DNA from 2 places in the Lacrimispora sinapis genome. Region 2 is predicted to be linked to the other one. Evidence: a T-box and tRNA genes for the amino acid it is inferred to sense, from the RefSeq annotation. Region 2 holds a T-box; the other holds one or more tRNA genes.
The links. A T-box is a leader RNA that pairs with one kind of tRNA and senses whether it is charged. The one in region 2 lies ahead of pheS (phenylalanine--tRNA ligase subunit alpha), so its partner is inferred to be a tRNA-Phe.

Region 1 (4,202 bases), 1.7 Mb from region 2:
CTAAAACACGACACCGAAGCTGTGGAATGTATATTTATATACATTGGTAGAGGAGCATTCTTAATGCATCGAAGCATTACCGTAAGGAGATGTGGAGTGTTAAGAAGAGAGAATGCCGGAATGAGTAGCGAGATGGAGGTGAGAATCCTCCAGGCCGAATATCTAAGGTTTCCAGAGTAAAGCTGATCTGCTCTGGGTAAGTCGGGGCCTAAGGCGAGGTCGAAAGACGTAGTCGATGGACAACAGGTTGAAATTCCTGTACCGCATATTATCAGAACTGTGGGGACACAGAACCGAGAGAGAACCCGGGAATGAAAAGACCGGGGCAAGCATTGGACTGGCTGGGCTGGCAAATCCGTCTAGCAACAGGAAGGTGTGACGCGTACCGAACAAAAGTAGGGAAGTCTCTGTAGGGGCTGTCAAGAAAAGCCGCTATTGTGTAATATGTGCCCGTACCGTAAACCGACACAGGTGGATGAGGAGAGAATCCTAAGGCCGGCGGGAGAAGCATTGTTAAGGAACTCGGCAAAATGACCCCGTAACTTCGGGATAAGGGGTGCCTGAGAAATCAGGCCGCAGAGAATAGGCTCAAGCAACTGTTTAGCAAAAACACAGGTCTATGCAAAACCGAAAGGTGAGGTATATGGGCTGACGCCTGCCCGGTGCTGGAAGGTTACGAGGAGGGGTTAGCGGAAACGCGAAGCTCTGAATTTAAGCCCCAGTAAACGGCGGCCGTAACTATAACGGTCCTAAGGTAGCGAAATTCCTTGTCGGGTAAGTTCCGACCCGCACGAAAGGCGTAATGATTTGAGCGCTGTCTCAACAATGCACCCGGTGAAATTGAAATACCAGTGAAGATGCTGGTTACCTGCGCCAGGACGGAAAGACCCCATGGAGCTTTACTCTAGTTTGATACTGGGATTCGGTATTGCATGTACAGGATAGGTGGGAGGCAAAGAATCACGGACGCCAGTCTTTGAGGAGCCGATGTTGGGATACCACCCTTGCGATACTGGGTTTCTAACCTGCAGCCATGACCTGGCTGGGGGACAATGTCAGGCGGGGAGTTTGACTGGGGCGGTCGCCTCCGAAAGAGTATCGGAGGCGCTCAAAGGTTCCCTCAGAATGGACGGAAACCATTCGAAGAGTGCAAAGGCATAAGGGAGCTTGACTGCGACACCGACGGGTGGAGCAGGTAGGAAACTAGGACTTAGTGATCCGGTGGTATAAAGTGGGATTGCCATCGCTCAACGGATAAAAGCTACCCTGGGGATAACAGGCTTATCACTCCCAAGAGTTCACATCGACGGAGTGGTTTGGCACCTCGATGTCGGCTCATCGCATCCTGGGGCTGTAGTAGGTCCCAAGGGTTGGGCTGTTCGCCCATTAAAGCGGTACGCGAGCTGGGTTCAGAACGTCGTGAGACAGTTCGGTCCCTATCCGGCGTGGGCGTAGGATATTTGAGAGGAGCTGTCCTTAGTACGAGAGGACCGGGATGGACTGACCTCTGGTGTATCTGTTGGTGATCAAGACCATGGCAGAGTAGCCAAGTCGGGAAGGGATAAACGCTGAAGGCATCTAAGCGTGAAGCCCCCCTCAAGATGAGATATCCCATCGCAAGAGTAAGACCCCTTGAAGACGACGAGGTAGATAGGGCAGAGGTGGAAGCATGGTAACATGTGTAGCTGACTGTCACTAATAGGTCGAGGGCTTAACCAGGTTGGTTTAGGTAAGAGGAAGAACGGATGAAAGATTTAAGACAATGTGTGGTTTTGAGGGTATATGCATTAGCCTTCAAATAGGTTTGGCCTGGTGGCTCAGTTGGTTAGAGCGCCGCCCTGTCACGGCGGAGGTCGTGGGTTCGAGTCCCATCCGGGTCGTTTTACAACTAAATTTTGTCAATGGGATCTTAGCTCAGCTGGGAGAGCATCTGCCTTACAAGCAGAGGGTCATAGGTTCGAGCCCTATAGGTCCCATTCAGTATGCAAACCACATACATGAGAAGAGTTGTGCCGATGTGGCTCAATTGGCAGAGCAGCTGATTTGTAATCAGCAGGTTATCGGTTCGAGTCCGATCATCGGCTTGCATCAAAACAATTGAAATATGGATGGGTTCCCGAGTGGCCAAAGGGGGCAGACTGTAAATCTGTTACGACACGTTTCGATGGTTCGAATCCATCTCCATCCATTCAGTGATTAAAAAATGAATCACTGCATATACTATAATTAAATAACGCGGGGTGGAGCAGTCTGGAAGCTCGTCGGGCTCATAACCCGAAGGTCGTAGGTTCAAATCCTGCCCCCGCAATTTTTAATGTGTAATTTAGTGGATAATGTACTAAAGAACGCATGCGCCCAGATAGCTCAGTTGGTAGAGCAGAGGACTGAAAATCCTCGTGTCGCTGGTTCGATTCCGGCTTTGGGCATATGGGATACTAGCTCAGGTGGTAGAGCACTTGACTTTTAATCAAGTTGTCCGGGGTTCGAATCCCCGGTGTCTCAGGACAAGCCTTGAAACAGAAATGTTTCAGGGCTTTTTGTATTTTACTATTCTATTCATCGAATTCTACAATCACGTAATATCCCCGGTCATTGTGTTTCACTTCTTTTACAATTCCCTGGTTGGATTTTATACGGTCGCGTCCAGTGTAACAGCCTGACATGGCAACAGCCGGTTCTATGATATAACTGTAGCTGCTGGTACCTTCCCGTTCTATGATGTGAACTAAATCATTTGCTTTTACTAATCCTGGACGCTCCATTTTAAACTCTATTAATCTCATGGGTATCACCTTTCCTTCCACTATTTTACTCAAAATACTATTATAGCTCCCCTAGAATAAATTGTAAAGATAGGGTAAGGATGCTATACTAAAGGGGTTGGTAGTCTGCAGAAATTTAATAATTGAAATAAGAATAAATAGATATCGAAACAGGAAAATATAAGAGCAGAAATATAGAGTTGAGGAGATTGAGGGATAAATTGTGAAGGAAAGACCAAATTTACTAAAAAGGTTGATGGAGTATGCTGACTCGGATTTCTACCCATTTCATATGCCGGGACATAAAAGACAATATAAGTATGAGGCTTTGAGCCAATTTTTAAATCCATTTTCAATTGATATTACGGAAATTAACGGGTTTGATAATCTTCATCATCCGGAAGGAATTTTAAAGGATTCTATGGAATGGGCGGCTGGAATTTATGGGAGTGACAAGACATTCTATCTTGTTAATGGAAGCAGTTGCGGAATATTAAGTGCAATCGGTGCCACAGTTCGGAACAGAGGGACGATTTTGATGAGCCGGAATTGTCATAAATCTGCTTTTTATGGAGTTTTCCTCAATCAGCTGAATGCAAACTATATTTATCCACAATTTATACCTGAATTGGGGCTTCAAGGTGGACTATTAGCTGAGGATGTAGAAGAAATGTTGAAAACATGTTCGGATATAGAAGCGGTACTGGTGGTATCCCCAACTTATGATGGTGTGGTTTCTGATATTAAGGCAATTGCTCAGGTGGTTCATAAGTTTGGTTTACCCCTTATTGTGGATGAGGCACATGGGGCACATTTCTCATTTGGTAAAAATGAAGGATTTCCGGTTTCGGCTTTGGATTTGGGGGCAGATATTGTAATACAAAGTCTCCATAAGACGCTACCTTCCTTGACTCAGACTGCGTTGCTGCATGTCAAAAAAGGATTTGTAAATATGGAACGGCTGGACCGATATATTCAAATGTATCAGACCAGCAGTCCTTCCTATGTGATGATGGCGAGTATTGAAAATTGTATTCGGTATATGGATCATAATGGGACTGGTAAAATGAAGGATTTTTACAGTCGGATATCAGATGCACGGAAGCGTCTGGGGAAGATGGTGAATCTGCGGATTTTATCGGATCAGGTGATTGGATATAATGGAGTTTTCGATATAGATATTTCTAAAGTTATTATTTCTACCAGGAATACTAGTTGGTCGGGGAGTCAGTTAGATCAGGTATTACGTGAACAGTATCATTTGGAAATGGAGATGTGCGGGGCAGATTATGTTACAGCAATTACTACTTTGGCGGATACGGAGGAAGGGATAGATAGGCTTTGTACCGCTTTGTTAGAGATTGATGAGATAATAACTATTGGATATGAAGTTGGGAATGAAGTTAGAGATGAAGTTAGGGATGAAGTTAGAGATGTAGT
Region 2 (4,202 bases):
CAAATGGTGTGAATATTTCACAGGATGAGAATGGATCTCTGGCAGCAGCAGGCGCCCAAATGATATCCAGTGATAAAGGAACCGTTACATACGATGAGGGAAATGAGACTTATAACCTATATTACGATAAAGTTCCTGAAATCGGCTGGATTATTATGATTAAAATGCCGCAGTCCGAACTGGAGGAGCCGATCGTTGCACTTAACAATAAGCTGATACAGGTAAGTGTGATAGCTCTCGTCTGCTGTATCGCAGCTGTTTTACTCCAGGTGGGAACCATTGCCTCCGGTTTAAAGAAAGTGAAAAAGTTTGCGGGTGCTTTGGCAGAAGGTGATTTCACCGTCCAGCCCCTTAAATCCAGAAGCAGAGATGAACTGGGCCAGATGAGCGGTTCCCTGAATAATATGTTTCACAGCAACAAAGCCGTAATTGAACAGATTTCGGAACAGGCAGGTGATATCACCGATGCCAGTGTCCGTTTGAATACGGTATCCGGGGATCTGCTTCAGCAGTTTAGTGAGATCAAAGTATATATGGGAGATGTGGATAAGGCCATGATGTCTTCCAGCGCGGCAACCGAAGAAGTCAATGCTTCCATGGCCGAGGTTAATTCCTCTGTAAGCGTTCTGGCAGAAGAGACCGGAAAGAGCAGCAAGATGGCCGGTGAGATTATGGAACGTGCCAGAGTCATTGAGAAAAACAGCCGTGAAGCGTATGAAAGTGCGTTTGAAATCTCCAAAGAGCGGGAACAGGATCTTATGATGGCTGTGGAGAATGCAAAGGTAGTGGAAAAAATCGGTGATATGGCCAGAGTCATTTCCAATACGGCATCTCAGATCAACTTGTTGTCTTTAAATGCTTCTATTGAAGCGGTCAGAGCCGGAGAACAGGGCAGAGGCTTTGCCGTTGTTGCACGGGAGATTGGCCGTCTTGCAAAGGATACCTCCGAAATTGTCAAAGAAATCGAAGATACGATTACGGAGGTCCAGAGAGCGTTCGCTATGATGATGAACGGTTCAGAATCCATGCTGAAATTCTTAAAGGATACCGTTACTCCTGATTACAATAATTTTGTAGATGTAGGGCAGCAGTATGGCCGTGATGCCGTCTCCATTGAAGAAATTTCCAACGAGATTGCGGAAATGGCGAATAACATCAGCCAGGTAATGCAGGAAGTCCGTGATGCGATTCAGAATGTTTCTGAATCTGTCCAGACTACAGCAGGCAACAGCAATATGGTACTTACTACGGTAGAAAAAGCATACGAAGTTGTTACCGATATGTCAAAGATGTCTGAGAAGCAGGAACGCATCGCAGAAGAATTGAATACGGTGGTTTCTGGATTTAAATTAAAATAATAGTTTTATTTGCCCCTGCCATACGTATATGGCGGGGAGTTTTAAAGCAATGATCCGTGAAATAGTCCTTGACATTTTTTGCTTCTCTGTATTACAATGGTAGAAAATGTTACTTTATAAGCAAATGCAACGAAGGTGTCAGTAGATACTTATTTTCTTACAGAGAGAAGGGGCCGCCGGCTGTAAGCCCTTTTAAGTTCAGATAAGAGTTCGAATTTCTCACCGAAGCAGCATGGCTGAAACCAGTGGATGAATCATTTCCTGGCGGGTAGGTCATGACGTTTGATACACGTTACGTATACCGAGTGCCTGTGTTCACACAGGAAGCAGGGTGGTACCGCGAATATAGTTCGTCCCTTTTTGGGGCGGGCTTTTTTTTGTCCTGGCCTTTCCGGTCATGGCAGCATTCAATTATGAAAAGAAGGAGAGCATGATGAAAGACCAATTGGAGAAGATCAAACAAGAAGCGTTAAAACAAATAGAAGCTTCGGACGCATTGGAAAAACTGAATGATATTAAGGTCGCTTATCTTGGAAAAAAGGGTGAGCTGACCAATGTTTTAAAGAGCATGAAAGACGTTGCTCCGGAAGACAGACCTAAGGTGGGACAGATGGTAAACGATGCCCGCGCACTGATTGAAGGAAAGTTAGAAGAAACCAGAATTGCTCTGCAAAAGAAAGCAAGAGAAGAACAGTTAAAGAAAGAGGTCATTGATGTGACCCTTCCTGCAAAACGCAGTAAATTAGGCCATACCCATCCCAATACCATTGCACTGGAAGAAGTGGAACGGATCTTCGTGGGAATGGGATATGAGGTCATGGAAGGACCGGAAGTGGAATACGATGCCTATAACTTTGAAAAGCTGAACATTCCAAAGAATCATCCCGCAAGAGATGAACAGGATACCTTTTACATCAGCGACAGCATTGTATTAAGAAGCCAGACGTCTCCGGTACAGGTACGTGCCATGGAAAAAGGAAATCTTCCGATCCGTATGCTGGCTCCCGGACGTGTGTTCCGGTCGGACGAGGTGGATGCGACCCATTCTCCTTCCTTCCATCAGATCGAGGGCCTTGTCATTGATAAAAACATAACATTTGCAGATTTAAAGGGAACCCTTGCAGAGTTTGCAAAAGAGTTGTTTGGACCGGAAACAAAAGTGAAGTTCCGTCCTCATCATTTCCCATTTACAGAACCAAGTGCAGAGGTCGATGTGACCTGCTTTAAATGCGGCGGCAAGGGCTGCCGGTTCTGCAAAGGCTCCGGTTGGATCGAGATTTTAGGATGCGGAATGGTTCATCCGAATGTGCTTAAAATGAGCGGCATTGACCCGGACGAATATTCCGGATTTGCGTTTGGTGTCGGTTTGGAGCGGATCGCTTTGCTGAAATATGAAATTGATGATATGAGATTGTTATACGAGAATGATATCAGATTTTTAAAGCAGTTCTAGGAACAGAAAGGGAGAGAAGTCAATGAATACACCATTATCATGGATTAAAGCATATGTCCCGGATCTTGATGTGGCACCTCAGGAGTACACGGATGCCATGACACTTACCGGAACAAAGGTCGAAGGATTTGAATGTCTGGATAAAAACCTGGAGAAGATCGTGGTCGGTCAGATCTTATCCATTGAGCGCCATCCCGATGCGGATAAGCTGATTGTCTGCCAGGTTCATGTAGGGGCGGAAACCGTTCAGATCGTAACAGGTGCTTCCAATGTAAAGGTTGGAGATAAAGTCCCTGTAGTTTTAGACGGCGGAAAAGTGGCAGGAGGCCATGACGGCGGTCCCCTTCCGGAACACGGCGTTAAGATCAAAAAAGGGAAATTAAGAGGAATTGAGTCCTGCGGTATGATGTGTTCCATCGAAGAACTTGGAAGCACCAATGAAATGTACCCGGATGCTCCTGAGAGCGGAATCTACATTTTACCCGAAGATTCTGAGCCTGGTGCAGACGCGGTGGAGCTCCTTGGATTCCGTGATACGGTTTTTGAATACGAGATCACATCAAATCGGGTGGATTGTTACAGCGTAATAGGAATCGCAAGAGAAGCTGCAGCCACGTTCCGTAAATCCTTTCAGCCTCCGGTAGTGACTGCCACCGGTAACAGCGAGAAGGTTGAGAATTATTTAAAAGTGACGGTAAAGGACAGCCGGCTTTGCCCTCGGTACTGTGCAAGAATGGTTAAGAACATCAAGCTTGCGCCTTCTCCGGTTTGGATGCAGAGACGGCTTGCGGCATGCGGAATCCGTCCCATCAATAATATTGTGGATATCACCAATTATGTGATGGAGGAATACGGACAGCCCATGCATGCGTTTGATTACGATCGGTTAGCTGGGCATGAGATTGTTGTGGCATGTGCAAAGGACGGGGATACTTTTCAGACATTGGATGGGCAGGAACGTAAATTAGACAGCACCATACTGATGATCAATGATGGAGAGAAAGCCGTAGGCATCGCCGGCATCATGGGCGGAGAAAACACCAAGATTACGGATGATGTAAAAACCATGGTATTTGAGTCCGCGTGCTTTGACGGAACCAATATCCGTCTTTCCTCCAAAAAGGTGGGATTGAGAACCGATGCGTCTGGAAAATTTGAAAAAGGTCTTGATCCGAACAATGCAGCGGAAGCCATCAACCGTGCCTGTCAGCTGATTGAAGAACTGGGAGCCGGAGAAGTCATAGGCGGAATGATTGATATTTATCCGGAGAAGAGAGAGGGAAAAAGAATTCCTTTTGAACCGGAGAAGATGAACCGCTTATTAGGGACCCAGATTCCGGCAGAGACCATGCTGGAATATTATAAAAAGCTGGAGCTGGGATACGATGAGA

Region 1: it has a tRNA-Phe gene. The T-box ahead of pheS (phenylalanine--tRNA ligase subunit alpha) is inferred to sense a tRNA for this amino acid. The anticodon was not compared.

The regions. Positions count from the first base shown of each region.
Region 1 covers NZ_CP141832.1:17,071-21,272, forward strand. The annotation lists rRNA gene VIG27_RS00075 (23S ribosomal RNA) at 1-1,719, shown strand, start outside; tRNA gene VIG27_RS00080 (tRNA-Asp) at 1,807-1,880, shown strand; tRNA gene VIG27_RS00085 (tRNA-Val) at 1,904-1,976, shown strand; tRNA gene VIG27_RS00090 (tRNA-Thr) at 2,012-2,084, shown strand; tRNA gene VIG27_RS00095 (tRNA-Tyr) at 2,107-2,188, shown strand; tRNA gene VIG27_RS00100 (tRNA-Met) at 2,235-2,308, shown strand; tRNA gene VIG27_RS00105 (tRNA-Phe) at 2,354-2,426, shown strand; tRNA gene VIG27_RS00110 (tRNA-Lys) at 2,430-2,502, shown strand; gene VIG27_RS00115 (hypothetical protein) at 2,553-2,783, opposite strand; gene VIG27_RS00120 (aminotransferase class I/II-fold pyridoxal phosphate-dependent enzyme) at 2,986-4,202, shown strand, end outside.
Region 2 covers NZ_CP141832.1:2,081,900-2,086,101, reverse strand. The annotation lists partial or broken gene VIG27_RS09680 (cache domain-containing protein) at 1-404, shown strand, start outside; gene VIG27_RS09675 (winged helix-turn-helix domain-containing protein) at 291-533, opposite strand; gene VIG27_RS09670 (methyl-accepting chemotaxis protein) at 534-1,358, shown strand; T-box leader at 1,479-1,719, shown strand; gene pheS (phenylalanine--tRNA ligase subunit alpha) at 1,792-2,811, shown strand; gene pheT (phenylalanine--tRNA ligase subunit beta) at 2,834-4,202, shown strand, end outside.